3 linked regions of the Flexistipes sp. genome follow. The protein of the gene in region 2 binds, or shares a complex with, the protein of the main gene of each other region. Links are inferred from orthologs where the notes say so. Each region holds a gene or a part of one and is shown on either strand. Other genes may lie near its edges. The genes, in order: rny, pnp and pfkA.

What was found.
Region 1: pnp (region 2) and rny share a complex: the UniProt entries of both Bacillus subtilis proteins name them as parts of the possible RNA degradosome complex. The link is inferred for Flexistipes sp. from one-to-one orthologs.
Region 3: pnp (region 2) and pfkA share a complex: the UniProt entries of both Bacillus subtilis proteins name them as parts of the possible RNA degradosome complex. The link is inferred for Flexistipes sp. from one-to-one orthologs.

The regions. Positions count from the first base shown.
Region 1 is NZ_JAXKVW010000005.1:6,313-16,511, reverse strand. Bases 3,014-6,013 are described here. They hold rny (ribonuclease Y), read right to left. Parts: upstream 5,294-6,013; coding sequence 3,734-5,293; downstream 3,014-3,733. Other genes in these bases: UMU13_RS04990 (replication-associated recombination protein A), read right to left, coding at 5,834-6,013; UMU13_RS04995 (5-formyltetrahydrofolate cyclo-ligase), read right to left, coding at 5,293-5,844; UMU13_RS05005 (TIGR00282 family metallophosphoesterase), read right to left, coding at 3,014-3,744. Also shown: mltB (lytic murein transglycosylase B), read right to left, coding at 1-309; UMU13_RS05020 (V4R domain-containing protein), read left to right, coding at 462-980; UMU13_RS05015 (GGDEF domain-containing protein), read left to right, coding at 983-1,873; quinolinate synthase NadA, read right to left, coding at 2,037-2,945; more of UMU13_RS05005, read right to left, coding at 2,947-3,013; more of UMU13_RS04990, read right to left, coding at 6,014-7,060; UMU13_RS04980 (cell division protein ZapA), read right to left, coding at 7,260-7,544; cell division protein ZapB, read right to left, coding at 7,548-7,742; pheT (phenylalanine--tRNA ligase subunit beta), read right to left, coding at 8,505-10,199. UniProt on the Bacillus subtilis protein: Endoribonuclease that initiates mRNA decay. Initiates the decay of all SAM-dependent riboswitches, such as yitJ riboswitch. Involved in processing of the gapA operon mRNA, it cleaves between cggR and gapA.
Region 2 is NZ_JAXKVW010000007.1:96,699-106,332, reverse strand. What follows is about bases 6,051-8,999. They hold pnp (polyribonucleotide nucleotidyltransferase), read right to left. Parts: upstream 8,601-8,999; coding sequence 6,501-8,600; downstream 6,051-6,500. Other genes in these bases: truB (tRNA pseudouridine(55) synthase TruB), read right to left, coding at 8,948-8,999; rpsO (30S ribosomal protein S15), read right to left, coding at 8,602-8,871; dut (dUTP diphosphatase), read right to left, coding at 6,051-6,464. In the rest of the region: hisS (histidine--tRNA ligase), read right to left, coding at 1-339; UMU13_RS06645 (PPC domain-containing DNA-binding protein), read left to right, coding at 480-908; UMU13_RS06640 (cytidylate kinase-like family protein), read right to left, coding at 883-1,593; folK (2-amino-4-hydroxy-6-hydroxymethyldihydropteridine diphosphokinase), read right to left, coding at 1,584-2,078; UMU13_RS06630 (dihydrolipoyl dehydrogenase family protein), read right to left, coding at 2,150-3,535; metK (methionine adenosyltransferase), read right to left, coding at 3,552-4,706; UMU13_RS06620 (DUF465 domain-containing protein), read right to left, coding at 4,769-4,987; rimI (ribosomal protein S18-alanine N-acetyltransferase), read right to left, coding at 4,947-5,426; tRNA (adenosine(37)-N6)-threonylcarbamoyltransferase complex dimerization subunit type 1 TsaB, read right to left, coding at 5,416-5,991; more of dut, read right to left, coding at 6,030-6,050; more of truB, read right to left, coding at 9,000-9,634. UniProt on the Bacillus subtilis protein: Involved in mRNA degradation. Catalyzes the phosphorolysis of single-stranded polyribonucleotides processively in the 3'- to 5'-direction. Necessary for competence development in Bacillus subtilis.
Region 3 is NZ_JAXKVW010000010.1:7,055-17,245, reverse strand. What follows is about bases 3,899-6,890. They hold pfkA (6-phosphofructokinase), read left to right. Parts: upstream 3,899-4,909; coding sequence 4,910-5,872; downstream 5,873-6,890. Other genes in these bases: UMU13_RS07785 (GatB/YqeY domain-containing protein), read left to right, coding at 6,630-6,890; UMU13_RS07790 (cob(I)yrinic acid a,c-diamide adenosyltransferase), read left to right, coding at 6,107-6,655; queC (7-cyano-7-deazaguanine synthase QueC), read left to right, coding at 4,222-4,908; UMU13_RS07805 (4Fe-4S binding protein), read right to left, coding at 3,899-4,199. Also shown: UMU13_RS07825 (HAMP domain-containing protein), read left to right, coding at 1-1,049; UMU13_RS07820 (chemotaxis protein CheX), read left to right, coding at 1,070-1,576; UMU13_RS07815 (response regulator), read left to right, coding at 1,548-1,925; UMU13_RS07810 (GGDEF domain-containing protein), read left to right, coding at 2,192-3,157; more of UMU13_RS07805, read right to left, coding at 3,168-3,898; more of UMU13_RS07785, read left to right, coding at 6,891-7,082; UMU13_RS07780 (CvpA family protein), read left to right, coding at 7,069-7,581; UMU13_RS07775 (endonuclease MutS2), read left to right, coding at 7,592-9,889; UMU13_RS07770 (metal-dependent transcriptional regulator), read left to right, coding at 10,138-10,191. UniProt on the Bacillus subtilis protein: Catalyzes the phosphorylation of D-fructose 6-phosphate to fructose 1,6-bisphosphate by ATP, the first committing step of glycolysis.

The sequences.
Region 1 (10,199 bases), on a different replicon or contig from region 2:
TTCAGAGGGAACGTAGAATTCGTTTTCAGCTTTCTCCAGTTCCTCCCTGTATTTTCTGTAAAAGTCTTCACCCAGGGATATCCTTTGCTCATTGACAAAAATTTTTTTATAATCTCCCCATTCTTTAGTTTCAGCAGGTTTTGAAATCAAGTCTGTGACTTGGTCAACAATTTCTGCTTTTGATAAATTTTCTTTTACATAGCTCTTTGGAAGATCAAACTTTTCAGCTATCTTATCAGCGATTACCAAAGAATGGGAGAAAGATGAAAAACATAAATAAAAAAACAGAGTGAATATTAGTCTCAACATGGGATTAATATATTAACTCTATCCGGAATCTTCAATGGAAGAAAAAAAATAATTTAGAATTATACCAGATCAGGCAATATACCCTTTAATTTAGCGCTATATTTTGTTAATATTATTTATAAGATACTCAATAAATTAATTAAGAGGTTGCCATGAGTAATCAAGAGTACGATTTTCAATGGGAGCATTTGGGGGATATCCGGGACGGAAGGCCTAACCTGGGTGAAATGACAAGTGTGGCTACATACAGATTAATGCAGTACACGCTGAGGGACGTATTGACAAAGGAGTTGGGTTATGAAAAAGCTCTTGATATATTATCCAAAGCAGGGATGAAAGCCGGCGAAGAATTTTGCAGAAACATGCTTGATACAAGTCTGGAAATGAATGATTTTATTGAGCATTTAAAAGATGTGCTTATTGAATTGAAAATGGGCGTCTTGAGGGTTGAAAAAATGGACATGGATTCGTTAAAGATGGTGTTTACAATGTCGGAAGATCTGGACTGTTCAGGTCTGCCTATTATAGGTGTGGAATTCTGTGATTACGATGAAGGCTTTATTGCGGGAATTCTGAAGGTATATACAGGTCAAACGTTCAATGTTAAAGAAGTTGACTGCTGGGCTACAGGTGAACGGATATGCAGGTTCAAAATTGATTTGGCAGAATAATAATGAATATCGAGGACTTCCATAAAATAATTAAAAATGCGCTTAACAAGGGGCCGTCTGCCTACGATTTTATCAATAAGAAAAACATCAACTGCGGAGAGAAAAATCAGTTTTGCGAAGATCTGGCAGCACTGCTAAACCAGATAAAAGAGGCTTATGAGTGTACTAAAAAGCTTTCAGAAGGAGATCTGGATATAAACTGCAGCAAAACAAATTTCTTTGCAATGCCTGCAAAAAACCTTCAATCCAACCTGAACCATCTTACCTGGCAGGCGCAACAGATATCCGATGGTGATTATAATCATAAGGTCAGCTTTCTTGGAGATTTCTCCGAAGCATTTAACAAAATGACGGAATCGCTTAAGGAAAAGGACGCTCTGGAAAAAAGACTGATCGAGGTGCTGGAGGAAAAGGCAACAACTGATTCCCTCACCAAAATTGCTAACCGTTCAAAATTCAATGAAATCCTAACTCATGAAATGGAAAGAGCAGACAGGTACCAAAACGGACTTTCCCTAATTATGCTTGATATTGATCATTTTAAAAAAATCAATGATACATACGGACACATAAAGGGTGATGAAACGCTGAAAAGACTGGCCGAAATTGTGGAAAACAACATCAGAAAATCCGATTTTTTTGCAAGGTGGGGTGGTGAAGAATTTATACTTCTGGTTCCTCACACCAGCCTTGACAATGCTGCAATGCTCGCTGAAAAACTCAGGAAGTTGGTTAAAACATCCAAACAGCCGGTGGATTGTCAGGTAACCTGCAGCTTCGGCGTCACGCATTTCAAAAAAGGTGATACTGCAAACACTTTTACAGACAGGGCCGACAAGGCTCTGTATAAAGCAAAAGAAAACGGAAGGGACAGAGTCGAAATAACAAAATAAATTTTACCCGGTTTTTTACTAAGCACACTTACATATTTGTCTGCTATATCGTTTCTTATGGTAGAGATCTCTCGACTGCACTCCGTTTCGCTCGAGATGACAGCTTTTTGTCATCCCGCTGTGTTCCCGTCCGTAGACAGATAGGAGAATTTCCCTCTGTATGTTAATAATTTCTCGGAACCTGAAGCATTTTGTCTATTGAAGTATAAGCCCTGTTTCTAAGTGCAGGATCAAGTGTTATCTTATACTGCTCCTTGACCAATGCGTCGTAAACTTTTTTCAGATTTGTCTTCTTCATATTTTTACATTTAAAGGAATCATAGGCAAAATAAAATTCTTTATCCGGGTTTTCTTTTCGAAGCCTGTATCCCACACCCTCTTCCGTTCCGATTATAAACTTTTTATTGTCAGTCTCTTTGGCGTATTTGTACACACCTGATGTTGAGCAAATATGATCCGCCATATCCACAACTTCAGGAGGACACTCAGGATGAGCAACAAAAAGAGCATCAGGATGCATACTCTTTAATGCTTCCACTTCCTTCTTTGTAACCCTTTCGTGTATGGGACAGAAACCTTCATACAAAATCACTTCGGTATCCACAAATCTTGAAACATAATGTCCGAGATTTTTATCCGGGACAAAAATAACTTTATCTGTATCCAGAGATTTCACAACATTTACAGCGTTGGCAGAAGTACAGCATATATCACTCTCAGCTTTAACTTCAGCCGATGAGTTAACATAGCAGACAACCGGCACACCCGGATACTCCATCTTCAGCTGCCGCACCTTGTCACCCGTAATCATATCTGCCATCGGACATCCTGCTTCTATCTCCGGAAGCAGGACGGTTTTTTCAGGTGATAAAATATGAGCCGTCTCAGCCATAAAATGAACACCGCAGAAAACAATGGTATTCTGCTGAACCTTCGAAGCCTCAATACTTAAGCCCAGAGAGTCGCCTGTAAAATCGGCAATTTCCTGAATTTCATCAATTTGGTAGTTATGAGCAAGTAAAACTGCATCTTTTTCTTTAAGAAGTTTTTTTATTTCTGCTTTTAAATCCATATTACTCCCCGTAATATTTTTTTATCTTCTCAAAATGTACAACCCTTTTTGTTGTTTTATCTATAGACAAATTAACAGCATTAAAGATTAAAGTTCCTTTTTTTTCAACATCAAATTTTGCAGGCATCGAATAAAGAAAGCGTTTCATTGCCTTTTCATAAGTGGTACCAATTACTGAATCGGCACTGCCGCACATTCCCACATCACTTATATAGAAGGTTCCTTTCGGCAGCATCCTGTCATCATTGGTCTGAACATGCGTATGCGTACAGCAGACAGCGGCAGCCCTTGAGTCTGTGTAAAGTCCGAAGGCCATTTTCTCACTTGTGGCTTCTCCGTGGAAATCAACCAGATGAAGGGCATCCGGTTGTTTTTCATAAAGTCTGTCAAAAGATCTGAAAGGACAGTCGGAAACGGGCATAAAAACACGCCCCATAAAATTTGAAATACAAACACTTACACCATCTGCTTCAACAGTTTTAAAACCGACTCCGGGCACACCGTCAGGATAGTTGGCCGGTCTTATTACATTTTCGTACTTCTCTATCTCTTTTTCCGTATCTTTTTTATCCCAAATATGGTTACCGCTTGTCATAAAATCAATACCCAGTTTTCTCAGCTCTTTATAAACATTGAGCGTTATTCCAAAACCACTGGCTGAATTTTCAACATTGGCAATAACCAGGTCAAAAGAAGCTGTTTCACTGAGTTCCTTCAGAGCCAGGGAGGCGGATCTGCGCCCGCTCCTTCCCACTATGTCTCCGATAAACAGAACCTCTAGAGTTTTATTATTTCGCATACTCTACAGTTCTCGCCTCTCTTATAACCGTAACCTTAATCTGACCGGGATAGGTAAGTTCTTCCTCAATCTTTTTGGCTATATCCTTAGAAAGTGTAACCATTGTATCATCATTAACCCTGTCCGGCTCAACAATAATACGCAATTCCCGTCCTGCCTGAATGGCGTAAGCCTTACTGACCCCTTCAAAGCTTGAGGATATTTCCTCCAGTTTCTCAAGACGCTTTATGTATGATTCCAGCACTTCCCTTCTGGCACCAGGTCTGGAGGCTGAAAGTGCATCAGCAGCCTGTATAAGAACAGATTCCGTATACTTAAATTCCTCTTCTCCGTGGTGGGAAAGAATGGCATTGAGAATCCTGGGATCTTCCTTGTATTTCTTAACAATATCAACGCCCACTTCCGTATGTGAGCCTTCACTTTCCTGATCGACAGCCTTACCTATATCGTGCAGCAGTCCCATGCGTTTTGCCATCTTTTCATCCAGTCCCAGCTCTGCAGCCATGATACCCGCTATCTTGGCCACTTCAATAGAATGGCCTAAAACATTCTGGCCGTAGCTTGTTCTGTATTTGAGTCTTCCGATAAGTTTCAGAAGATCAGAATGTATATTATGTATCCCCAGATTAAATGCTGCCTCCTCACCAACTTCATAAATGTGTTTTTCAACTTCCTGTTTACTCTTTTCATAATGCTCTTCGATTCGTGAAGGGTGAATCCGGCCGTCGGAAATCAATCTTTCCAGAGTAAGTTTTGCAATTTCCCTGCGGAACGGGTCATAAGAGGAAAGTATTACTGCCTCCGGTGTATCGTCAACAATAATATCCACTCCCGTTACACTTTCAAAGGTTCTGATATTTCTACCCTCTCTGCCGATAATACGACCTTTCATTTCATCGGAAGGAAGATTGACCGAAGATACGGCGATTTCACTCACATATTCAGGTGCGCATCTCTGTATGGAAGTGGCGATAACACTTTGAGCTTTTTTATCGGCAGTTCGTTTTACTTCTTCTTCAATTTCTCTGATTTCACGTGCCGCATCCACTTTAGCCTCTTCTACCATTTCCTGTCTGAGCAGCTGTTTTGCCTCTTCCCGGGTCATACCCGATATTTTTTCTATTTCCTGGATCAGCTGCAATCTGATGCTGTCCGTTTCAGCTTTAATCTTATCTACTTCAGCAATCTTATCTTCATATTCCTTTTCCCTCTGGATAATCATCTCTTCTTTCTTCTCGGCCAGTTCGACCTTTTTATCCAGTGCTTCTTCTTTTGCCAGAATTCTTTTTTCCTGAGCCTGTAATTCTTTCTTTCCTTCTTTTATTTCATTTTCAGCTTCCTGTTTCCCTTTGAAAATGATTTCTTTGGATTCCAGTTTTGCTTCTTTAATAATTTCATCAGCTTCACGTCTGGCCTTATTAAGTATTTCCTCGGATGTTTTACCGACTTTGGCATTGTCAGATTCAATTTTCTTCTTCACGATAACTGCGCCGGCTACAAAACCTGCAATAAGGGCTACAACGCCAATCAAGATGTATAACCAAACCATTATTTCCTCCTGTATATATTTTTTTCTGTAATCACCACATCAAGTGGCACATCATGTTCTTCCGTTTCAATTCTTTCCACTACCTGAAAATCATATGCAAAACCAACCTTTAAATCAAACAAATAATTTTTTAAAAGCTTATCATAATATCCTTTGCCGAATCCGATTCGGTTGCAGTTTGTATCAAATACAAGAGCCGGTACTATTGCAACATCAATCTGTTCAGGTTCATCTGTTAAAGAGACAGGCTCTTTGATACCCAGACTGCATGTTTCCAAAAATTCACTTCCTTCAAATCTTCCGATAAAGATTTCCTCAAAACACATTTTGGGAAGATAAATCTTTTTACCCCTTTTATGCAGATAGTTAAAAAGCCATTCCGTTTCAATCTCATTTCCGAAATTGCAATAAAAAAGAAAACTTTCCCTTTCACCGTAAAGCTCAATAAACTTTTCACACACCTGCCTGCTGGCCTTACTGATAAAGTCACCATCAAGCTCATTTCTCATTCTTTTTATACGTGCCCTCAGAGTTGCCTTATCAGCTGTCATATTTTTTAATCCCCTTCCAGAGTCTTTTGAGCCTTTGGGCTATCTTACCTTCAAAGCCGGAGTCGGACGGGTTATAAAAAACTTTTTCACTTTTCATATACTCCTGAGCCACAAATTCACCATAATCAAATGGATATTTGTACCCTGCAGGATTATGACGGATATTTTCAGGCGGATACGGGTTGGAAGCCTTTAAATATTCTTCGGCCTTTTTCCCGGCTGTGTAAGACCGGTTGCTTTTCGGACAGGAAGCCAGATAAGTAACCACATGCGAGAGAATAATATCTCCTTCCGGCATACCCACTTTCAAAAAAGCTTCATAAGCGGAATTTGTAAAAGCAAGTGCATCGGGCAAGGCATTGCCGATATCTTCGGAAGCTGAAATAAGGAGCCTTCTGAAAACGCTTTCCGCATCAACTCCGCTTTTCAGAAGTTTTTTTGACCAAACGAGTGCCGCATCCGGATCACTGCCGCGTATACTTTTTATCATTGCCGAAAGCAGATCGTAGTGCTCGTCCTCAGAATAACCCATTTTCATTATCAAATCTTCCACTTCCGAAACATCCAAAAACATTTCACCGTCTTTGACAGGTGACGTCATTGCAGCAATATCAAGCATATTGAGAAATCTTCTTGCGTCACCGTTCGATGCTTCACAAAGTCTTTCAAACACTTCATTGTCAACTGTTATTCCCTCAACGTCATACATTTTTTCTATTTCAGCACAAGCCTGCTTAAAAATGGATTTCAATGCATCTCTGCCTAAAGGCTCAAATGTAAAAAGAAGGCTTCTGGATCTCAGTGCAGGTGTTATTTTAAAATACGGGTTTTCAGTGGAGGCACCTATGAGCTTCGCATGCTTCTCATCAATCAAGTCCAAAAGAAGATCCTGTTGGACTTTTGAAAATCTGTGAATCTCATCAATAAAAATCAGAACCGGTTTGCCATAGGATTTTGTGGAATCCACAATATTTTTCAATTCAGATGAGCCTGAAGAAGCCGCATGTAAACGGTAAAAAGGCAGCGACAAAACCTCACCTGCTATTTTGGCAAGACATGTTTTGCCTGTGCCGGGAGGCCCTACAAAAATAAGGGAATCGAAACTTCCTTCCGAAATAATTTTGCGCAGAGGAGCATTATCCGACAGCAGATGACGCTGTCCCTTTATTTCGTCAAAATGTTCTGGATATATCCTGTCAATCAGTCTAAATTTCATAAATATAAAAAAAGCCCCCGCATGTGCCGTGCGTGCAGTCCATTTGCAGCCCTGGCTAACCAGGTGGGGAAAATCACGGCTGCGTTAGGCTTCCCGCTCAAAGGCGGGCTTGCACACGGCAACCAGTATCAATTCCCCTTTTTTAGAGGTGTTGGCTCCAAATTTTCTACACTTTCACGGGCACCGCAGGGGCTACCCTCTATCCGATATTTACTTCCAGTTCGTCAAGTTTCCGCTCTAATCTTTCAATAGCTTTTTTACTTTCGCTTATTTCCTCTTTCAGCATAAAATATTCAGCAGCTATATTAAAAGCAGCCATTACTGCAATCTTAGAAGTAGTTAAAACATGAAGGTTTTTCTCTATCTCTTTCATCCGCAACTCAACAAACGAAGCTATATCTTTTATATACTCTTCGTCACCTTCAGTTTTAATTTTATACTTATCTCCGTAAATATAAACCTCGGAAACATTCAATTGCCACACCTCTTAAGGTAACCTGCCCAGCAGATTTTCAATTTTTTCGGCTATTGCTTCTCTCTCATTTTTGTACTTTTCATTCTCCTCTTTTAAGCTTTCTAATCGCTTTTCAAGTTCTTCGTTTTTGCCTTTCAACTGCTGGTAGTCTTCCAGCAGAGCTTCAATTTTTTCAGATAAACTGTTTATATTTTCTAACATTTCCATACTTATTAAATACAACATTTACCCAAAAGTGTCAATGAATCTATTTCTGACGTCACCCCATTTTTCGTAGTGCAAATATTTTTCAATGTAATTTGCACAAATGAAGCAGCCGATGTCGAATGTGTTCCACATATTTACCAGCCTTTTGGCTGGTGTTAGAGAAACGTACTGCCGGTTAGCGGTCACACCCTGTGTTGGAAGGTAAAGTGGATAAATATTTGCAAATAAAAACAATTATGAGAGGAGGGGGATGTGTTCCACATATCTACCAGCCTTACGGCTGGTGCTAGTAGACGGTTAGCGGCAGTAGTTTCGAGTTTCGGCTGCGAAATGCGTGCAAATTACATTGAAATCAGTTTCATATTAGCTAAGTATATGTAAAACAATATTTTTATATAATTTTTGGGGTGATACCAGATCTATTTTTATTGGAAAAGTGAGATAGTTAGGTGGTGAGGTGGAGAAGTAGAGGCAAAGGTTAAGGTTGAGATGTTTTAGAAAGTTAAGACCCTTGAATAAGTACCCCATCCAACCTTCTCCAACTTAGGGGAGGGGTTTTATCTCCAATCTACCAAAAAGTTATGAGTGAACATATACTGCCCGCCTCTGGGCGAAAGGTGGTAAAGTTTATAAAAATAAATTACTCAAAAATTTTAAGTTGTGTGGTCAGTTGGTACCTCAAAATACATCAAGTACCTCAAATACCTTTAACTACCTTTTTTTCACGCATCACGCATCACGGTTTTAAGCATCACGGTTCCTTTATCTCAACTCAGCAGAGTACTTTTCGCTCAGTCCTTCGATAATTTCTTCAAGAATCTTGTTTGTTTCCTCATCCGTGAGCGTCCTGTCAAGTGCGGAATAGAATATTCTGAACGTCACACTGAGTTTATTCTCACCGATCTTATCCCCCTGATAAATATCGTATACCACAGCATCATAGACCAGAGGACCAAAATTTTTGATGTATTCAAGTAAGTCACCGGCATTTACAGTGTTATCCACCACAACCGATAAATCTTTATAAACAAACGGATAAACTGAAAATTTTTCATAATGAAAATCACCTTTCACTTTTTCATTAATCAGTTTTTCCAGATATATTTCACATAGATAAAGATCTTCCTGAATATCTTCCTCTTCGGCAATATTAGGATGAAGCTGCCCTATAAAACCGTAACCTTTCCCGCCAACTTTTATTTCAGCAGATTTGCCGGGATGTAGAAAATCATACTTCTCATTTTTTTCATATTCAGCGTTAATTTTAAAGGATTTAAAAAGATTATCCAGCACCCCTTTCATATAATAGAACGTATCCACCCGGCTGCCTGTATTCCACGACAAAGGGAAAAAAGAGGCTGTGGCGCAAAAAGCCAGCCCGGAAAGCTGCTCAGGAATAGATTCATTTCTGTCGATAAATGTCTTCGCAATTTCAAATAATCGTATATTCTTAAATCCCTGATTGATATTCTGTTTTGCTGCAGCAACTACACCGGGAAAAACATATGTCCTTAACGTATCCATATCTTCTGAAATAGGATTTAAAAGCTTTACAAAATTATCCTTTTTATCAAATCTGCTCAAATAACGCTCACTCATAAACGAGTAATTTATTACTTCATTGAAACCAAGTGTTTTAAGGCTGCTTTTTATATTTTTTGCATTTTTGAGAAAAGGTTCCGGAGGCGCACTGTCGGCTGACAATCTGGGTACCGTAGCCTCAATATTGTTATAACCGTAAATTCTTGCCACCTCTTCCGCCAAATCCTGCCACCTTTCGATATCAACCCTGTAGGGGGGAACTTCTACCGTTAATTCTCCCTGTTTGGTTTTAACACCAAAGCCAAGCTCTTCCAGTACTTTCGACATTTCTTTTTCGGAAATCTCTGTTCCAAGCAATTTGTTTATTTTATCAACTTCAGCATTTACGGACAACGGAACATATTCTTTATAATCATTTGAAAGAACGCCGTCAGCCACACTGCCGTCAGCATTTTCCTTAAGCAGCGAAGCAGCATAATCCACCATTGAAAGTGTATTAACCCTGTCTATTCCCCGCTCGTATCTGTAAGAGGAATCCGTTTGAAGGCCGAGTTTCCTTGCAGTCATTCTGATATTTTCAGGCTTAAAATAAGCACACTCCAGAAAAACATCTTTCGTATCATCATGAATCCCGGAATACTCCCCGCCCATTACACCGGCGATTCCTATGGGCTTTGATTCATCTGCAATCACCAGCATACTTTCATCAAGCAAGCGTTCTTTGCCGTCAAGCGTCATTATCTTTTCACCCGGCTTAGCCGTTCTGACTATAATCCCACCTTCGATTTCTCTCAGATCAAAAGTATGTAAAGGCTGACCGTACTCAAACATGATGTAATTTGTAATATCGACAATATTGTTAATCGGCCTTACACCAACAGCACGCAACCTGTTCTGCATCCACAGTGGAGAGGG
Region 2 (9,634 bases):
CTCTCTGCGAAACATGGGACCGTAGTAATAATACTTCTTAACTCCACTTGCCGCATAAAGCTTATTTTCAACTACACCGCGAACCACACCGGCCGTACCTTCAGGTCTCAGTGCAAGAAGATCACCATTTCTGTCTTCGAAAGCAAACATTTCCTTTTCTACAATATCAGTTGTACTGCCTATACCCCTGTCAAAAACTTCCGCCTTTTCAAGCACCGGCATCTTATATTCGCTGTAGCCGAACGACTCGGAAAGAGAATAAATAACTTTTTCAATTTTTCTCCAGTAACCGATCTCTTCGCCGTAAATATCCCTGAAGCCTCTGACCTTTCTAAACAAAAATTTCCTCCGGCTATCTTATATGTTATAATTTAAATAAAGAGCAGTATAAACACTGCGAACTTAACAATTTTGAAAAAAATCTCTGTAAGATATAAGTTAGATTTATGATGCTGTCAACTAAAAGAATGGAGGTGCCCATGTACAACATTTTCAGAATCGACAACGTTTATCAGGGGCGGCTGAAAAAAGATGAAGATCTGTATTACGGTCTGATGAATGAAATAAAGAATCTTAATATACACGAAGGTTTTATTGCCGGTATCGGCAGTGTTACAAAGGCTTCCATTACATTTTATAATCAAAAGGAAGGAACGTATGAAAACACACATGTCAATGAGCCTATGGAAATTATCTCGCTTAAGGGAAACATTTCTCTGAAAGATGACAAGCCGTTTGCACATATCCATATCACACTTGCCAAAAGGGATTTTACCGTAATCGGAGGACACTTACTGCCGGATACACCGGTTTTCGCATTCGAATATGAAATATTCTCATATGCCGGAGAAAATGCCAATGTAAGAAAATTTAATGAAGATACTAAGCTTTTTCTTTGGAGCTTTTGATATCGATAAGACTCAAAATCATACCGGCTGCTTCGGAAACTGAAAGTTTATCAACGTTAATAACCAGGTGATACAGTTTGTCATCACTGATATCTTCTCCGTAATAGTGCTGCAGATAGTTCCTTCGTTTTTTATCTATATCCTCGACAAGTTTAGAAGCTTCTTTTTTCGGGATATCCCTCCGGCTTGCAATCCACTCAACCCTTTTAGAAACAGGTGCATACAGCCTTATATGCAGAGTATTGCGGTGTTCCTGCAAAACAACCTGTCCACCTCTGCCCATAATAACGGCGTTATCCTTATCGGCAATAAAATGAAATACCCTTTCACTCATCTGCCTGAAAACATCGCTGTCAAAAACAGGACTGTAATCGACATCTTCTTTAAACAGCTTCTCCTTCTCATCGATAATTTTCTCCGCCAACGGTTCTTTGAGTTCTTTGCCGCTTTTGCCAAACATCTCTTTAAACATCGACAAATCAATATATTTGGAAAGCCTGGCGTTAATATTCGAATGCTGTTCCTCATCAAATTTTGATACCACCTCCAAGGGAGTATCCGCTAAAATTGAAATATATTCAATAATCTGTTTATTAATCATAGAATAATTAAGACGTCCGGCAACTTCTTCTCCAACTTTCTCTCCGGAACAGCCGAAACTTCTGGAAATTGTCACTACCGCCATTTTAACTCTCCCAAACGATGAATCTCACTGTGATTATCCAATAAATCATACATTTTTTCAACACTAATATGATTCTCCGGATGAACATAGTCCGGCTCAATCTCCAAAAGCGGCAGCACAACAAAAGTTCTGTACGGGAACTCTTTATGGGGCAAAAAGAGTGATTTACTTTTAATAATCCTTTTGTCAAAATCAATAATATCGATATCAATATTTCTGGGTCCCCATTTGTAAGGGGTATCCCTATGCATTATTTTCTCAATAGTTTTGCAAAAAGAAAGAAGCTGACAAGGATTGATAAAAGTTGATGCTTTTAATACAATATTAAAGTAGTCCGGCTGAGCATCAAGAAGCAATGACCGGCTTTTGTAAACACCTGAAACGGAGATAATATTCAGAAGAGAAGACAACCCTGCGATAGCAGATGACAGATTTTTGGCTTTCGGATAAATGTTTGATCCCAACCCCAAGAAAACTGTATTCATTCCTAACCAACCTCTCTACCTCTCTACCTCACCACTTCACTATCTCACCATCTTACCACTTAACTATCTTCCTACTTCCCCCCTTTTGTCTTCACTTTATTTCCCAGCTCATTGAGAACTTCGGCGAAAGTAGGATGATTAAATATATATTCGGAAATATTATCGATTTTAATACCGGACTGGATTAAAAGTGTAAATGCTGTCACAAGTTCAGAAGCACCTTTTCCGAAAATATGAGCACCGAGAATCCTTTTCGTTTCCCTGTCATAAATCACTTTTACCAGTCCTTTGTTAAACCCTATTATCAAAGATTTTTCAAGATTTGTATAGGTATACTTTACCGTCAAAGGCGAGAAACCTTTCAGTCTGGCTTCCTTTTCGGTAAAACCTACACTTGAAACCTCCGGATCTATGTATAAAACCTTCGGCATAAATTCGTATTTAAATTTTCTCTGAACACCTGATATATGTTTAGCAACAAATGAAGAGGATTTATATGCCCAGTTAACAAGCATAGTTTTTCCCGATGCATCGCCCACAAGATATATATTTTTATTGCTGGTTCTAAAGCTTTGGTCAAGCTCCACACCGTTCTCATTCATTTGGACACCGGCTTTCTCTAATGAAAGATTATTCACAGCAGGTTTACGCCCGACGGCAACAAAGATTTCCTCAGCCTCCATATTATCATCATCATCAAAAAAAAGAATACTCTTATTCCCTACTTTTTCCACATTCACTATATTGGCATTCTTTCTCAGATTAATACCGTTCCTCTTGAAGCTGTCTTCCAGTCTTTTGGTGACCTGCGGGTCAAACGTGGAGAGTATTCTGTCCGTTTTTTCTACAATATGGACATCACAGCCTAATCTTCTGAAAAATGTAGCATATTCACAACCCACAAAGCCGCCTCCGATAACGGCAACAGAAGCAGGAACTGTCTGAAGATTGAAAATATTATTTGCATATAGGAACTTTTTTGTGGAAGGTATTTCAAGGGGAGGGTTATACGAACCCGTGGCTACAATACACTTGCCAAATTTAACTTCGTGCTTTTTACCGGTTTGACGGGATTGAATTTTAAGTTTATCTTTGCCGGCAAATTCAGCAATACCCTGAAAAAATTCGGAACCGGCTTCACTTAGCTGGTCGGTGAAAGCCTTTACTATTTTGGTGGAGATGTTTTCAACATACTTCCTGGATTTTTTGAAGTCAAACGGAGCTTTAACGGCCTCTTCGGGTATATCAATAAAATTAACCGTTCTTGTCTTAAATTTATTGTACAAATAACTCAGATACAGGGCGGTGTTCGACATGATACTGCCCGAGAAACAATACCCGCCTCCGATGTATTCAGAAACCACAAGAACAGAAAAACCGGCAGCGGACAGCTGTGTAGCGGCGTTCACACCTGCTGGCCCCGCTCCTATCACTATAACATCATATTTACTTTGCACTTTTCACCTGTTCTGGTTAGGAGCCAAGCTTGCCCGCCAAATCTTTTATATCCTGAGCCCTGGCAGTGTCTTCCCAGGAAAAACCATCCCGGCCGAAATGACCGTAGGCTGCCGTACTTTTATAAATCGGTTTTCTAAGATCCAGCGCTTCCATAATACCTTTGGGGGTGAGATCAAATATTTTTCTGACAATTTTTTCCAGCTCTGAATCGGGGACAGCACCTGTGCCGTAGGTATTTACGGAAACAGATACAGGCTCGACCACTCCGATAGCATAAGCCAGCTGCAATTCACATCTGCTGGCTAGACCGGAAGCAACTATATTCTTTGCAACCCATCTGGCTCCATAAGCAGCACTTCTGTCAACTTTTGAAGGGTCCTTACCTGAAAAGCATCCGCCTCCATGTCTTCCGGAGCCTCCGTAGGTATCCACAATTATTTTTCTGCCCGTAAGTCCGCAGTCTCCCATCGGACCCCCCACAACAAATCTGCCGGTGGGATTGATATGATATGTGATATCTTCATCATCAAGCAGATGTTTGGGGATAACAGGTTTGATAACCTTCTCAACTATATCCTCTTTCAAATCGGAAAGTTTTATATCATCGGCATGCTGGGTGGAAACCACAACGGTATCCACTTTCACCGGTTTGAAGCCGTCGTACTCTATAGTAACCTGCGATTTACCGTCCGGACGCAGATAAGGCAGTATCTCCGATTTTCTGACATCGGAAAGCTGCATACAAATTTTGTGAGCAAGCATTATCGGAAGAGGCATTAACTCCTCGGTTTCATCACATGCAAAACCGAACATCAACCCCTGATCACCTGCTCCGCCGGTATCAACCCCCTGGGCGATATCAGGAGACTGTTTGTCAATACTCGTCATCACACCACAGGTCTCATAATCAAAACCGTATTTTGCCCTTGTATAGCCTATCTCCTTTACTGTATCGCGGACAACGCCGGGAATATCAACATATGTGCGTGTAGTAATTTCTCCGGCTACGATTGCCAGCCCCGTTGTCACCATTGTCTCACATGCCACTCTGCTGAAGGGATCCTCACTCAGCATGGAATCAAGGATGGCGTCGGAAATCTGATCCGCAATCTTATCCGGATGACCTTCTGTCACTGACTCTGATGTAAATACATACTTTTTCTTATCCATTCAACACCTCTTGCATTTATTAAAAAGTTACCGGCAATTACAATCCCCAGTAAACGAATAAATCAACTGGATTTTTTATGCTCGGAAATAATCTGTTCCATCCTGTCTTTTCCCCTGAGCTTGATTTTTTTAATCTCTTTTATCTTCCGCTCAACCTCAGGTGGTATGTATTTCAAGCTGTAAAGCGCTTCCAAGTCCTGCTCAAGCTTCACATGTTCGTCAAAGAGTTCTTTAAATTCCTTATTGGATTCCAACAGCTCTTGCACAACACCCTGATTCATTTTTAACATCTTGCACCCCTTGTACATATAATTTCATAACAAATCCGTCGATACCTTGTGAGTAATAATTTTTCCTCAATCCAATTTTCCTGAAGCCCTTCTTTTTATAAAGATTTAATGCAGGAGCGTTATCCTGTCTAACTTCAAGGAAAATATGACAACTTTTTGATTGTTCTATAAGAAACTCCATCAATCTATCTGCAATCCCGCAGCGTCTGAAATCCTTTTTTACAGAAATATCCAAAAGCTCCACCTCATCCAACATCCATCTGTAAATAAGGTAGCCTGCAACCTGATTTTTTTCGAGAAAAACATAAATTGCGGAATCTTGATTCATAAACTCTTCATATATAGAATTATATGACCAGGGCTTTTGGAAGTTTTCCTTTTCTATTTCAGCAATCAGCTTTATATGTGAGATATCAGCTTCAATTACCAAATTTGAGCTCCGCTTCGGATTTAGTCATATAAAAAGGAACACAGTCTCTTAAAAACTGTGAAAATTTATTGTGCATTATTGCCTTGCTAAGATCAACATCACCTGAATTCTTCGTATTAATCAAAACAATATCAGAATCTATCATATCTTCGGTCACATTCTGATATTCAGAATATTTCCCCCTCTCAAAATCGTATTCCCTTAGGGCGAAGGTTTTTCCGCGCAGTTTGCACGCTATTCTGCTTTTTGATTTATTGATAACCAGCGCAGCCGCATCGAGAGATGAGATCCCTGAAGGTTTTATTTCCAATCCTGCTGCAATGCCCTGAATTGAAGAAACGCCGATTCTTATTCCGGTAAATGACCCCGGACCGATAACAGCTGTAATACTATCAAGCTGACGCAGCTGCATAGACACACTTTTCAAACAGTAATCTATTGCCTCCAGAAGCATCTCATTCATTTTGTTTTTTAGTTTCAGAGATATGTTTGAAATAAGCTCGCCTTCTCTTACCAGCGATAAGGACAAATTTCCCCATGAAGTGTCGATTAGCAATGAGTTCATTAGCTTAATATTATCTAATTACCTTTTATAGTCAAGATTTAAAAACCCGTATGTCCGAAACCGCCCGATCCTCTTTCTGTTGTATCCAACTCGTCAGAAAGAGTAAATTCAGCCCTGTAAACTTTTGAAAATACAACCTGAGCAATTCTGTCTCCTGTATTGAAGACAAAGTCGTTATCACCAAAGTTCACTAAAATTACCCCTACTTCACCACGATAATCAGAATCAATGGTGCCGGGCGTATTAAGTATTGTTACCCCTTTTTTTAAGGCCAAACCGCTTCTGGGTCTGATTTGGGCTTCATATCCTTCCGGAATAGAGAAAGATACACCGGTCTTCACCAGTTTTATTTTCCCTGCTTTCACAATTCCCGCTTCTGCAGCAAATAAATCTGCCCCGGCTGATTCTTCGGTTTTGTAAACAGGAACCCTGCTGTCTTTTGTTTTTTGTATTTTAACGTTAATTTTTTTCATACCAAGAAAAAAAGGTGTCCTGAGACACCTTTAAATTCATTCCATATCTTTTCTGGTTATTTTATGTCTGCCCCGCTCGTCTTTGCCCAGGTATTTCACCTTAACTTCATCTCCCACCTTCAGGTAATCTGCAATACTTTTAATCCGTTCTTTACTGTATTGAGACACATGAAGAAGTGCTTCCACACCAGGCAGAAGTTCTACGAAAGCGCCGTATTCCATAACCTTTTTAACTTTACCGGTATAAACCTTGTTAATTTCAAGCTCCTGCACCAGAGCTTCAATCTTTTCTCTGGCATTCTCAATAGATTCCTTGTCCGTGGCAAAGATATTAAGGATACCACCGTCAAGTATATCTATAGCTACACCGGTCTCGTCTATAATGCCTTTAATCGTTTTCCCGGAAGGTCCGATAATAAGCCCAACCTTCTCAGGATTTACATTGATTCTTTCAAATCTTGGAGCGTTATCAGGCAGCTCTTTTGGTGAAGGAAGCTGTTCATTCATTTTATCGAGAATGTAAAGTCTGCCCTCTTTTGCCTGCTGTAAAGCCTCTTTCAAGATATCGCGGGATAGTCCCTCTATCTTTATATCCATTTGTAAAGCTGTAATACCATCTTTAGTTCCGGTAACCTTAAAATCCATATCTCCAAGATGATCTTCCAAACCCATTATATCTGTCAAAACGGCAAATTTGCCCTTCTCATAGATAAGCCCCATAGCAATTCCTGCAACGGCATCTTTAACAGGCACACCGGCATCCATAAGTGCAAGGCTTCCTCCGCACACCGATGCCATCGAAGATGAGCCGTTCGATTCAAGAATATCCGAAACAATGCGCATGGTGTAAGGAAAACTCTCCTCATCGGGGAGAATATACTGAAGAGCGCGCTCGGCAAGTGCACCATGACCTATCTCCCTTCTGCCGGGAGGTTTCATAAAACCGACTTCACCCACACAGTAAGGCGGAAAATTATAGTGAAGCATAAAACGTTTTGAAGTTTCTCCTTCAATATCATCCACCATCTGAGAATCCATTTTCGTTCCCAGAGTTGTGGTGACAAGCGCCTGTGTTTCACCTCTTGTAAAAAGAGCCGAACCGTGTGCTTTTGGAAGGAGGCCTGTTTCAATATCAATCGGTCTTATCTCATCGTATTTTCTGCCGTCAACTCTCTGCCCGGAATTGAGTGTAACTTCCCTAAATACATTTTTTTCCACAGCAGAAAAAGCATCGTTGTAAAGTTTGGATTTATCAGCAAATTCCTCTTCACCTAGTTCCTCTTTGACTTTTTCAAGATATTCCTCTTTTATTTCGTCAATAGCATCGTATTTTTCCTGTTTTCCGGGAATCATTACAGCTTTTTTCAGTTTATCCCCTATTTCGGAATTAACCTTCTCCACCAAATCTTCCGGAGTGGAGAAATCACTGAAACTGATTTTTTCCCCGCCCAACTCATCTCTCATCTGTTTCTGAACGGCTATTATTTTTTTGATTCCTTCATGACCGAACTCCAGAGCATCAATAACTTCATCTTCAGAAACTATGTCCATTCCGGCCTCGACCATTACAATAGCATCTTCCGTACCGGCAACAGTTATATTCATTTCAAGCTCATCAAGTTTTCCTGCATTAGGATTCAACACAAGCTCACCGTCTATTCTTCCCACACGCACGGCACCGACAGGCCCGTTAAAAGGTATATCGGAAATCATCAGTGAAGCACTGGCAGCATTGAGTGCCAGAATATCACTTGAGCAAACCTGATCACTTGAAACCACCATAGCCACAATCTGGGTTTCATTTCTGAAACCGTCAGGAAAAAGAGGCCTTAAAGGGCGGTCAATCAACCTTGATATTAAGGTTTCCCTGTCAGAAGGTTTAGCTTCTCTCTTAAAAAAACCTCCCGGTATTTTGCCCACTGCGTAGAATTTTTCGAAATAATTCACTGTAAGGGGGAAAAAATCTATCCCCTCAGGTGCTTTATTGCTGCACGTGGCGGTAACCAGCGCAATAGTATCACCATGCTGCGCCCAAATGCTGGCATTAGCCTGTTTGGCTTTCCAGCCCGTCTTCAGATAAATCGGCTCGGAGTTTTCCCCGAGCACGATTTCGTAAATCTTCTCTTTGTTTTCCATATTACTTCCTTATTCCCAGATTGCTTATCAATTTTTTGTACCTGTTGTAATTTTTCTTTTTAAGATAATCCAGCAGCTTTCTTCTTTTGCTGACTAATATCAACAGGCCTTTTCTTGAATGATAATCCTGCGGGTGAGTTTTAAAATGTTCAGTAAGGTCTTTTATTCTATTGGTTAAAAGTGCCACCTGAACTTCCGGAGAACCTGTGTCATTGTCATGCACCTTAAATTTCTCCATAATCTCCTGCTTTTCTTCTTTTGCTAAAGCCATTTTACACCTCCTTGTAAAAACGAAAATTCTATCAAAAAAAAATTTATTTTACAATAATTTTATCAAAATATTCGAATTAAAGTTTATTTTTGAACACCTTAACAACTTTAATCGGTTTTCTGCTTCTTTTCATCTTCCTGCCAAAGGCCAGTATTTCGCCTTTTAAATTTTGTATAAAAAAGTTATCTCCCTGCTCTAAAGGAAGCTTTAAATACCCCTGTTTATCAGGAGCATTCCCGTTCATCAAAGCGTCAACAGCTTCATCCTTCACAACTGCAACAGGCCAGTTTAAAATATCATTCACATTCTTCATAAACGAATAATCGCCGTTTTCGATACATTTTTCGATTTCTCCAGGCGAAAAAGAGTCTTTCATATGAAAACTGCCGTTGGATGATCTCACAAGTCCGCTCATATATGCCAGACATCCGCTTTCATCGCCTAATCTGTCTACTAAGCTTCTTATGTATGTACCCTTATTGCATCTGATACGTAAAACCGCAACGGGAAATTCAAAACTCAGCAGTTCCATTTCTTTTATCTTCGAAGTTCTGTATCCTGCGTCCTCTATTTCACCTTTTCTGGCAAGCTTATATGCCCTTTCCCCGTTAAGCTTAACTGCAGAATATGATGGAACCTTTAAATTCACATCACCGGTAAAATTTTCCAGCAATTTCCGGAATTTCTCTTCATCAATTTTACAGTGTGGTCTTTCCTCCAAAATGCTCCCGGTTTTATCCATTGTGTCTGTCTTTTTACCGAA
Region 3 (10,191 bases), on a different replicon or contig from region 2:
TGAGATTCAGATTGGGTAAAAACAATACTATAGTGTTAATAATGAGAGATATTACTGAGCAGAAAAATCTAAGCCGTGAAGTGGAAGATGAAAGAAGGAAACTTAATCTCGTTGTTGAATATGTAAAGGATGAGTATGGAGTCAGGGAGCTTATTCATGATTTCCTAAATTTTTGCAAAAATATTGACTCATACAGTGTTGAAGTTGTCTACAGAAAGCTTCATACGTTTAAAGGAAATTTTTTGCAGAAAGGTTTTATTAACATTCCTGATTTTATTCATGATGAAGAAACATATGTACAGAATTTCTTTCGCAAACAGCAGAATAAACTCAATATCAACACCTCGAGATTGTGCAACGCACTGAAAAAAGACACGGATATTCTCAGGGAAAATCTCGGGGAAAACGTGCTTGATAATGCAATGATTAAAGTTGATATGGAAAAACTTAAATTAATTCAACAGAAAGCAAAGCGGGTGGACACTGATTTATACAGAGAACTTTCCGAGCTTTTAAAAGTATCTTTATCCGGGTATCTTGAAGGATTCAGAAAAGTTGTGGATATGGTGGCTAAAAAGGAAGAAAAAATGGTAGACTATAATATTGCCTGTGATCCTGATTTGAAAATTTATCCCGAAGATTTCAGGGATTTTTTTAATGTTTTTTATCATATTATTGTAAATGCAGTAGTCCACGGTATAGAAAAACCAGAAATACGTGTTTCGAAAGGTAAAAGTGAGACTGGTAAGATTCACTGCAAGGCAGCAAAGATAGAAAGCTTTCTTGTGATAGAAGTGGCGGACGATGGTAAAGGTGTGGATTTGAATTATCTGGGCAGAAAAATCGGCAGAAGATTACGTGCCAATGAATATGATATACTATTTGAGAACGGTATAACCTCAAGTGAAATGGTTGACAGCTATACCGGAAGAGGAGCCGGACTTGGTGCGGTGAAAACGGAAGTGGTGAAACTGAAAGGCTCTGTTGCCATTGACAGTAAAAAGGATGTGGGCACAAAAGTTTTTATAAAAGTACCCATGAAGGAGTAAACATGGTTAATGTGGGGTTTATGAAAATTATTGATCTGGTTACAGAAAATTGTGTTAGGCTGCTGGAAGGGGAATTCGGTTTGGAGGTTTTCAAAACCACAACTTATATGAAAGATGTAGTGAAAATAAATCCGGATTACCTTAATTCCTTTATCGTATTAAGGGGATATGTTCCGTCCGTATTTGCGTTCAGCTATGAAAAAACACTTATCGAGTTTATCTTTAAAAAATTTGTTAACGGAATTGATGTTGATGCCACCGAGCTTGAATTGTATAAAGAGGAAAGTGCAGGGGAGATAATGAATATGACTATAGGTAATTCTCTGAGAGATTTTAAAAGTGTAAAATCTCCTATTAAACTTTCACCTCCTGTTGTCCACAGAGGCAGCAGAAATTTAATAAATAAAGAGGATACTGAATTTTACAGCTCAAAAATCGTAACATCCCGAGGCAAACTTCACATTTATTTGTTAATCAGACCGATGACAGGAGTTAGTTATGAAGAAATTAAAAATTCTGGTCGTTGATGATTCTTCGATTATTAATAAAAAGCTGATACAAATTTACGAATCACTGGGGCATAAAGTGGTTGACACTGCAAAAACAGGTGAAGAGTCAATCGAAAAATATGATTCGAACAAAATTGATTTGGTCAGTATGGATATTACAATGCCGGATATGGACGGTATTGAAGCCACAAAGAAAATTTTGGATAAAAACCCGAAGGCACTTGTGATGGTTGTTACTTCACACGGTCAGGAGCAGATGATTGTTAGTGCTATCGAGGCGGGGGCTGTCGGCTATATTTTAAAGCCCTTTAATAAAGAACGTATAAATGCCATGATTGAAAAAATTTTGGGCAACATTGGAGATTAGCTGAATTATTAATGCGAAAATATTAAATACTATATTTAAGTTTTGCACTTGGCTTTGTAATTGAGGCCGCCCACTTAACACCTTAAGTGGGCGGGTGGCAATCTCTAAAAAGAAAAGTGAGATTGCTTCGTCGTTTTCACTCCCTGCCCTGTTAAATGCCACTGGCAATCAGCAAAGCTGATATTTAACAGGGTGAACAAAGACGTGCTGAAAGGGTAAGTGTGAAACTTGAATACTATATTTATTAAAAAAGTTCGGAGATGTCTATGAGTTCTGTGGAAAACGGTGTTTTTAAGAAACTTTTTGATCTGATTCCGTTTTACGCTTATGTGGTGGATATGGAATCATATGAAATTTTGTATATGAATACGAAATTGAAAGAAAAAATCGGGACTAATGTTAACGGTAAATGTTATGAGGTTCTGTATGGGTATGATAAGCCATGTATTTTTTGCAAAATTGGTGAACTGTATAGTAAAGAAGCAGCAGAAAGCGGGAAAACTGTTGTTCATGAAGAGTTCAATGATGTTGACGAAAGGTGGTACAGACTTGAAGAGCGTGCTATATACTGGCCCGGGGATAAAATTGCTAAATATTCTTTTGCCATAGACATAAGTAATGAGAAAGAATCACAGAACAAACTGGCTGAAGCCCATGCAAATCTTATGCTTCAATCCAGGGAACTGGAATCAAAAAATGCCCTTTTACATGAAATGTATGAAAAGGCAAAAGATATGTCTGAGAAAGATTATCTTACAGGTCTTTATAACAGAAGATATTTCCAGGAAATTGGAAGTAAACTCATTTCAAACATTATAAGGCAGAGGGATATACCGGCTTACTTTGCAATGCTGGATATAGACCACTTTAAAATTATAAATGATGAATACGGGCATGGTATTGGTGATGAAGTACTAAAACATTTTGCCCGTATGCTTGAAGCCAGTTTCAGGTCGAGTGACCTTGTTGGCCGTTTGGGAGGAGAAGAATTTGGGATTATATTAATCAATGTTGACTATAAAGATGCTGTGAGGCTTTTGGAAGGGCTAAGACAGAAAATTGAAAATCAAAAGCTGAACTTAAACGGGGCTAAAAACATTAATTATACAATATCCATCGGTGCAGTTAAAATCAGAAATGACGAAATGAATACGCTGCTGGCAAATGCAGATTCATTAATGTATCAGGCGAAAAGGGAAGGCAGGAACAAATTGGTTATTGAGAAAGAATAAACTGCTGTAATCAAGGGTGTGAGAGGCTTCTGATTGAATCCAGAAAGCGAGCATATTCTTCATTAGAAACAGGAGAATTCCAGTGCCCTGTAAAGTATGCAGCAATAAATATAAGCAAGAATATCAAGGTCGCTGCTATTGATAATAAGTTTTCATATTTTCCAAAATACCTGTCTTTGTTAATCATTCTGAGACAATGCTGCTTTACAGCCGTTTCATTCTGTGCGCATTCTCTGCAGCCTATACAGTTTACGGCAAAGATACTTTCTTTGTTGTATACCTTTATATCAGAAGGGCAGGATTCCCGGCATTTTTTGCAATCGATACAGTTGGCTTTTTCCCTTTTTATTTTAAAAGGTGACAGCCAGGATAAAATACCCAGCAGAGCACCGTAAGGGCAGAGAAACCTGCACCAAAAATTTTTAAAAAGATAAGTCAGTAAAATCAAACTTATAATAACTATAAATCCCGTTGTTGAGATGTCCAGGAAAAAATAAAGCATTTTTGCATCTGCTATTTTATTGTAAGAGCTGTTTTGAAAAAAGATTATCTGCTGCAGGCTCATCTGATAAAAAATGACATACAGAAAAAACAGGAGCAGTATATATTTCACGCTTCCAAGAAAACCTGATATCCATCTGTTAATTGTGAATCTGAAACCGGCATTTGAAATAAGTTCCGAAAGAAAACCCACAGGACATATATGACTGCAGAAACTTTTTTTAACAAATATGCTCATTACAACTGCAGCAATCAGGATGGTTAGGCCTGCCGGATGAACAGGGTCGTATGTACCGGTAAGAAGGAACCTTTTTAAACCCAAAAGGGCGCTGATTGGCAGAAAACCTTCAACTGAGGAGGGTTTTAAAATACTATAATTTTCGTTTTTAAGCTCATTGATATAGACATAGAACCATATGCCTGCAAAGATGGTGTAGATAAAAAATATTGTCTGAATAATTTTTCTTATGCTCACCATTAACTCCTTGTTGAATAAATCCAAAGTGGTTATAATGATAAGAGAATCAAAAAAAATTGACATTTATCAATTTTACGGAGTTTTTATGAAAAAAGCTGTGGTTTTAATGAGCGGAGGGTTGGACAGCTGTGTGACAGCAGGAATAGCTTCCCTGGATTATGAATTATATTTCCTGCATGTTAATTATGGCCAAAAAACGGAAAAGAGAGAGCTTAAGTCTTTCAATGACCTTTACAAACACTTCAACGGCAGGGATAAACTTACCGTGGATATAGGTTATTTAAAAAAGATCGGAGGCTCTTCTCTTGTGGATGATAAAGAAAATATAGAAGCAGGTAATGTCGAAAGGAAAGACATCCCGCGAACATATGTGCCTTTCAGAAACGGGAACATATTATCCATTGGTGTCAGCTGGGCTGAAGTTATCGGCGCACAAAAAATATTTATCGGGGCAGTTGCTGAGGACAGCAGCGGCTATCCGGACTGCAGGAAAGAGTTTTATGATGCTTTTAATGAAGTGCTAAAAGTGGGGTTGAAGCCTGAGACTGAACTCTCCATAGAGACACCTATAATTGATATGACTAAAAGTGAGATAGTTAAATTCGGCAGCGAGCTGAATGTCCCTTTTCACCTTACCTGGTCGTGTTATAAAAACGAAATCAAAGCATGTGGAGTATGTGACAGCTGCCTTTTGCGCCTAAGAGGTTTTGAGAAAGCCGGAATAAAAGATCCAATTCCTTACTATAAAGCTAATTCTTCAGTGGAGGATTAAAGTGAAAAGAATTGCAGTAATGACAAGCGGTGGTGATTGCCCGGGAATGAATGCCGCTATTAGAAGTGTCGTAAGAACTGCTTTGAACTATGAGATGGAAGTATACGGTATAGAGCAGGGTTACAGTGGATTGATGGAGAATCAGTTTATTAAACTCGAAAGCAAAAGTGTAGCCAATATGATACAGAGAGGGGGGACTTTTCTGAGAAGTGCCCGGGCTCCTGAATTCAAAGAAGAAGAAGGACAGCTGAAAGCAATGGAGAATCTTAAAAATCAGGGTATAGAAGGACTTATTGTTATAGGGGGAGATGGTTCTCTGGCTGGTGCCAAGGTCATACATGATAAATATCATTTTCCGGTGATAGGTATTCCCGGTTCAATAGATAACGACATATACGGAACAGATATGTCTATCGGAGTGGATACTGCTTTAAACACCATTTTGTGGTGCATAGATACTATTAACGATACGGCAAGTTCACATGACAGAACATTTATAATAGAAGTTATGGGCCGAAACTGCGGCTATCTCGCCCTTATGTCTGCAATAAGCGGAGGTGCGGAAGCAGCTCTTATCCCGGAAGTACCTTTTAAAATTGAAAATATAATCAAGAAAATAAAAGAGAGATACGAAGAGGGAAAAACCCGAAGTGTTATAATTTTGGCAGAAGGAGTGGGTTCTGCCGGCGATTTCGGAAAAACATTCGATATGATAGGCGGTTTTGAAACGAGAATTACCGTATTGGGTCATATCCAGAGGGGTGGCAGCCCCACACATTTTGACAGGATTCTTGCAACCAGAATGGGTGCTTCTGCAGTGGATTCGCTGCTTAAGGGCGAAAGTGGGGTGATGACCGCTTTGCAGGAGAGAAAAATAGAACTTGTTCTTCTGGGAGAGGTTCTTAACAACAAACGTAAAATGGATAAAAAACTTTTGGAAATTGCAGAGGTGTTAAGTAAATGAATCAAGTTTCGCACTTGCACTTTTTACACGTCTTTGCTCGCCCAATGACGGACAAACGACGTCATTACGAGGGACGGAGTCCCGAAGTAATCTCAAATGCCGTAAAGGAGATTGCTTCGTCGTTAGCACTCCTCGCAATGACGGGCAAAGGGCATATATATTCGCCCCAGGCAAATATTATACGGAACTAAGTGCGAAACTTGAATTATATTATGTTGTAAATAAGGAGTGAAAATGAGCATAGCTACAGGAAAAGGTGATTACGGGAGCACAAATCTGTTCACTGGGGAAAAAATTTCCAAAGCTGATCTCAAGGTTGAAACATACGGCACAGGTGATGAGTTGATATCATTTTTGGGATGGCTGAAACATGATGCAAAATATTTTGCTGATTTTATAGAGTGGGTTCAGATTAAGTTATACAAATTGAATGCAGTTTTGGCTTCTTCTGCTGAAACAAAAAAGAATGAATGTGTTGATAATTTCGAAGAGGACAAACAGTATTCACTTGATTTTTTTCTATCAGAGCTGGAAAAGGAATACGGCAGATTGGATGGTTTTATTATACCGTCGGAAACACCTCCATCATCAAAGGCGGATATTTGCAGAAGTATCTGCAGGAGATTTGAAAGAAGGGTGATATCACTATCAGCCCATGAAAAGATTGACAAAGAGATATTAATTTTTATAAATAGATTGTCCGATGTGCTGTTCATGATGGCACGTGTGATGGCAAAAAGAGAAGGAGGAACAACCTATGGCTTTAAAAGAACAGATACTTGAAGATATGAAACAGTTTATGAAGGATAAAAATCAAATTGCTCTCGGGGCTGTGAGAATGCTTAGATCAGAAATCAGAAATGCTGAAATAGAGAAATCCGGCGATCTTAACGATGATGAAATTGTTAAATTGGTCTCAACCGCCGTTAAGAAAAGAAAGGATTCCGCAAGTCAGTACAAAGAGGCGGGCAGGGAAGATTTGGCTTCCAAAGAGCTGGAGGAGATCAAAGTACTTGAAAAATATATGCCGGAGCAGCTTTCAGAAGATGAAATCCGCAGCATTGTTAAAAATGAAATTTCAAAGCTTGACTCCCCGGATAAAAAATATTTCGGTCAGGTAATGAAAGCGGTTATGGCAGAAGTAGGAAACAAGGCGGATGGAAAGGTGGTTAACAGAATAGTGAAAGAGGCTTTTGATGCCAATAACTGATATTGTAATTCTCATTGTCATAGGATTTTTTGCAGTGAAAGGATTGTTTAAAGGCTTGATTAATGAAGTTTTTGGACTGCTTGGACTTATTCTCGGTTATATACTCTCTTTCCAGTTTTATATCCCGTTATCCAAAATTTATATCTATCTGGGGATATCGGAAGAAGTATCAATGGGATTGGGTTTTGTAACGGCTTTCCTATTAATCTATATTGTCATTTTTCTTTCAGGTAAACTGCTTGCACGATTTTTTAAAGCCATACAGCTAGGATGGGCTGACAAAAGCGGTGGATTTGCGTTTGGGGCTTTTAAATCAGCTGTTATTACGGGACTCGCTCTTTCTTTTTTACTGACATTAACTCCGGATAATTCGGCATTCAGCAAGAATGTCAGAAATTCAGCAATATCAAAAAGACTTATAAAAATTACACCCTATGTCTTTGATATGCTTAATAAATTACCTGAAGTCCGTAAAGAAAACCCTTTCAATAGAGAATAGCTAAAGATTTATGAAATATTCCGATAGCCTTGAGTTTGAAAAGTTTAAAGAGATAGCGGATAGCGAATTCACCTCTTTATTTGCCAAAGAGAAACTTTCATCTTTACATCCTGAAAATAATCTAAGAAAGATCGAAGAAAAGCAAAAACTGCTTGGAGAAACATTAACCATTCGTGAGATTTTAAAAATAACCCTCCCGGATGATTCCGGATATCATGAATTTTACTACAGGCTGAAAGACCCTTATGCATCGTTTATGGTGGAGGATATAGGAAAATTCCGGGATTTTCATAAGGACGTTTCCGAGCTTAAAAAAACTCTTATTGAAAGTGATAATGTTGTTAGTCTGAGAGATATCTTAAAAAACATGTTTTCTCTCTCCGATCTGATTGAAACAATCGATAAAAAAGTAACGCATGACTGCAAGGTCAAAGACAGTGCCACTCCAGAGCTCAAGAAGATAAGGTCATCCTTGAAAACTACAAGACAGCGTCTGATAGACAGCCTGAATAAATTAATGTTTGGCAGAAATTCCGATAAATTTGTACAGGAACAAGTGATAAAGGAAATAAAAGGTAGATTTGTTATCCCTGTCAAATCAAATTTCAGGCAGTATTTTTCCGGGGTGGTTTATTCATCCTCCAATACCGGTCAAACCCTTTATGTTGAGCCAACTGCTGTTATTGATCTTAATAACGATTTCGAGAATCTTAAAAGCAGGGAAAGTGATGAGGTTTATAAAATACTCAGGATGCTGCTTGATGCCATTAAGTCTCACATATATGAAGTCACGACGACTGTAAATGCCTACACCGATTTTGCATATTATTTTGAAATAGCAAAATTTTACAAAAACAAAATGTATACATTCCCTGAATTTGGTGAGGATGTTATTTTTGATAGTGTGCATCACCCCCTTATTTATCTGTTAAAAGGAGCTGAGTCTGTACCAATAGACTTTGTGTTGAGAAGGGATAATGATCTGGCCGTTATAACCGGACCTAACACAGGCGGTAAAACCGCTGCACTGAAATCAGCCGGTTTAAACTGTATTATAGCTAAATGCGGACTACCAGTGTTTGGTAAGGCTCTTAAAATGACCGATTTTTACTCTGTGTTTGCAGATATAGGTGACAAACAGTCACTTATTCTGGACTTGAGCACGTTTTCTTCTCATATGTTGAATATAAAGAATATTCTGGATGAAGCAGATAAAAACAGCCTGGTTCTTTTGGATGAACTGGGTACAGGTACCGAACCCAAAGAAGGTGCTGCTCTTGCGGTATCGATAATAGAATACCTGCTTGAAAAAGATGCAAAAGTTGTGGTTACAACCCATTTTTCAGAAGTTAAAAAATATGCATTGAAACATAAAGAAGCAATTATCTATTCGGTGGATTTCGATTATGAAAATTTTCTGCCAAAGTACCGGCTGCTTTCAGGGGTGGTAGGAAAATCAAATCCTCTTGTTATAGCCGGAAAGCTTGGTTTTAATGAAACTGTTATAAAAAATGCTGAAAATATTATTGCCAGAAATTCCAGTCAGGCTGAATTTAAACTGGATGAACTGAATGAACAAAAAGCTGCACTTGAGCGCCGGATTTTTGAGCTGAGACAACATGAACAAAATGTTCTTGAACAAAAAGAAGACGTTGAAAGAAGGGAGAAAGAGATAAACAGAAAACTTAGAATGAAAGAATCAGAAATTCTCGAAGAATCCTATTCGCTGCTTCAAAAATTAAAAAGAAAAGTGAGAAGCAAAAAGCCGGTTTACCCGGAAAAGCAGCTGGATGAAGATATAAAAGCTACAGAGGAAAAGTTAAATAATGTAAAAAAACACGATAAGCCTGTTGAAAATATCAGTAAGGGCGATACTGTCTTCTTGGAAAAGTATAATAAAGAAGCGGAAATACTCGATGTTGACAAGGACAGAGTGTATGTTGATATGGGCGGGATTAAAGTGAAAATGAATAAAAATGACATTATTGGCAGGAAAATAAATAAAAACGCTAAAGAAAGCGTAAAAAGTTCAGAAAAGGTGAAGGTAAGTACTCCGCCAAATACAGCGGTTAAAAGGGAAATAGTAGTGGTGGGAAAAACGGTTGATGAAGCATGGGACAGGGTTGATAAATTCATAGATGAAGCTATTCTGGCGAATATTTCAGAGATTTTTATAATACATGGCAGGGGTTCGGGAGCCCTTAAAAGGGGACTTCGTGACTATTTGAAAGATGATGTTCGTATTAACTCTTATAAGGAAGCCTCCCCTAAAGAAGGTGGGTCAGCGGTTACAGTTGTGAACTTATAAGAGGGGTTTTGGCACCTTCACTTTTTTAAAGAGCTATCTCAACTTATTGGTGAAATAAGGGGATAGTGACATGGAGAGGTAGTGAAGTAGAGAGATAGTGAGGCAGGGAGGGAATTCAACATTGAATGTTGAACATTGAACTTTGAACTTGTCTCACACACATCCCGCATTACGGTTTTTAAGTGAAATTTCATTGTTTTTGAAATTAAAATGAGTTAGAGTATGCTAACAATATTTCAGGAGATATTATGCAAAACAGAAAACTCTCAACAAGCATGGAAGATTATCTGGAGACTATTTTC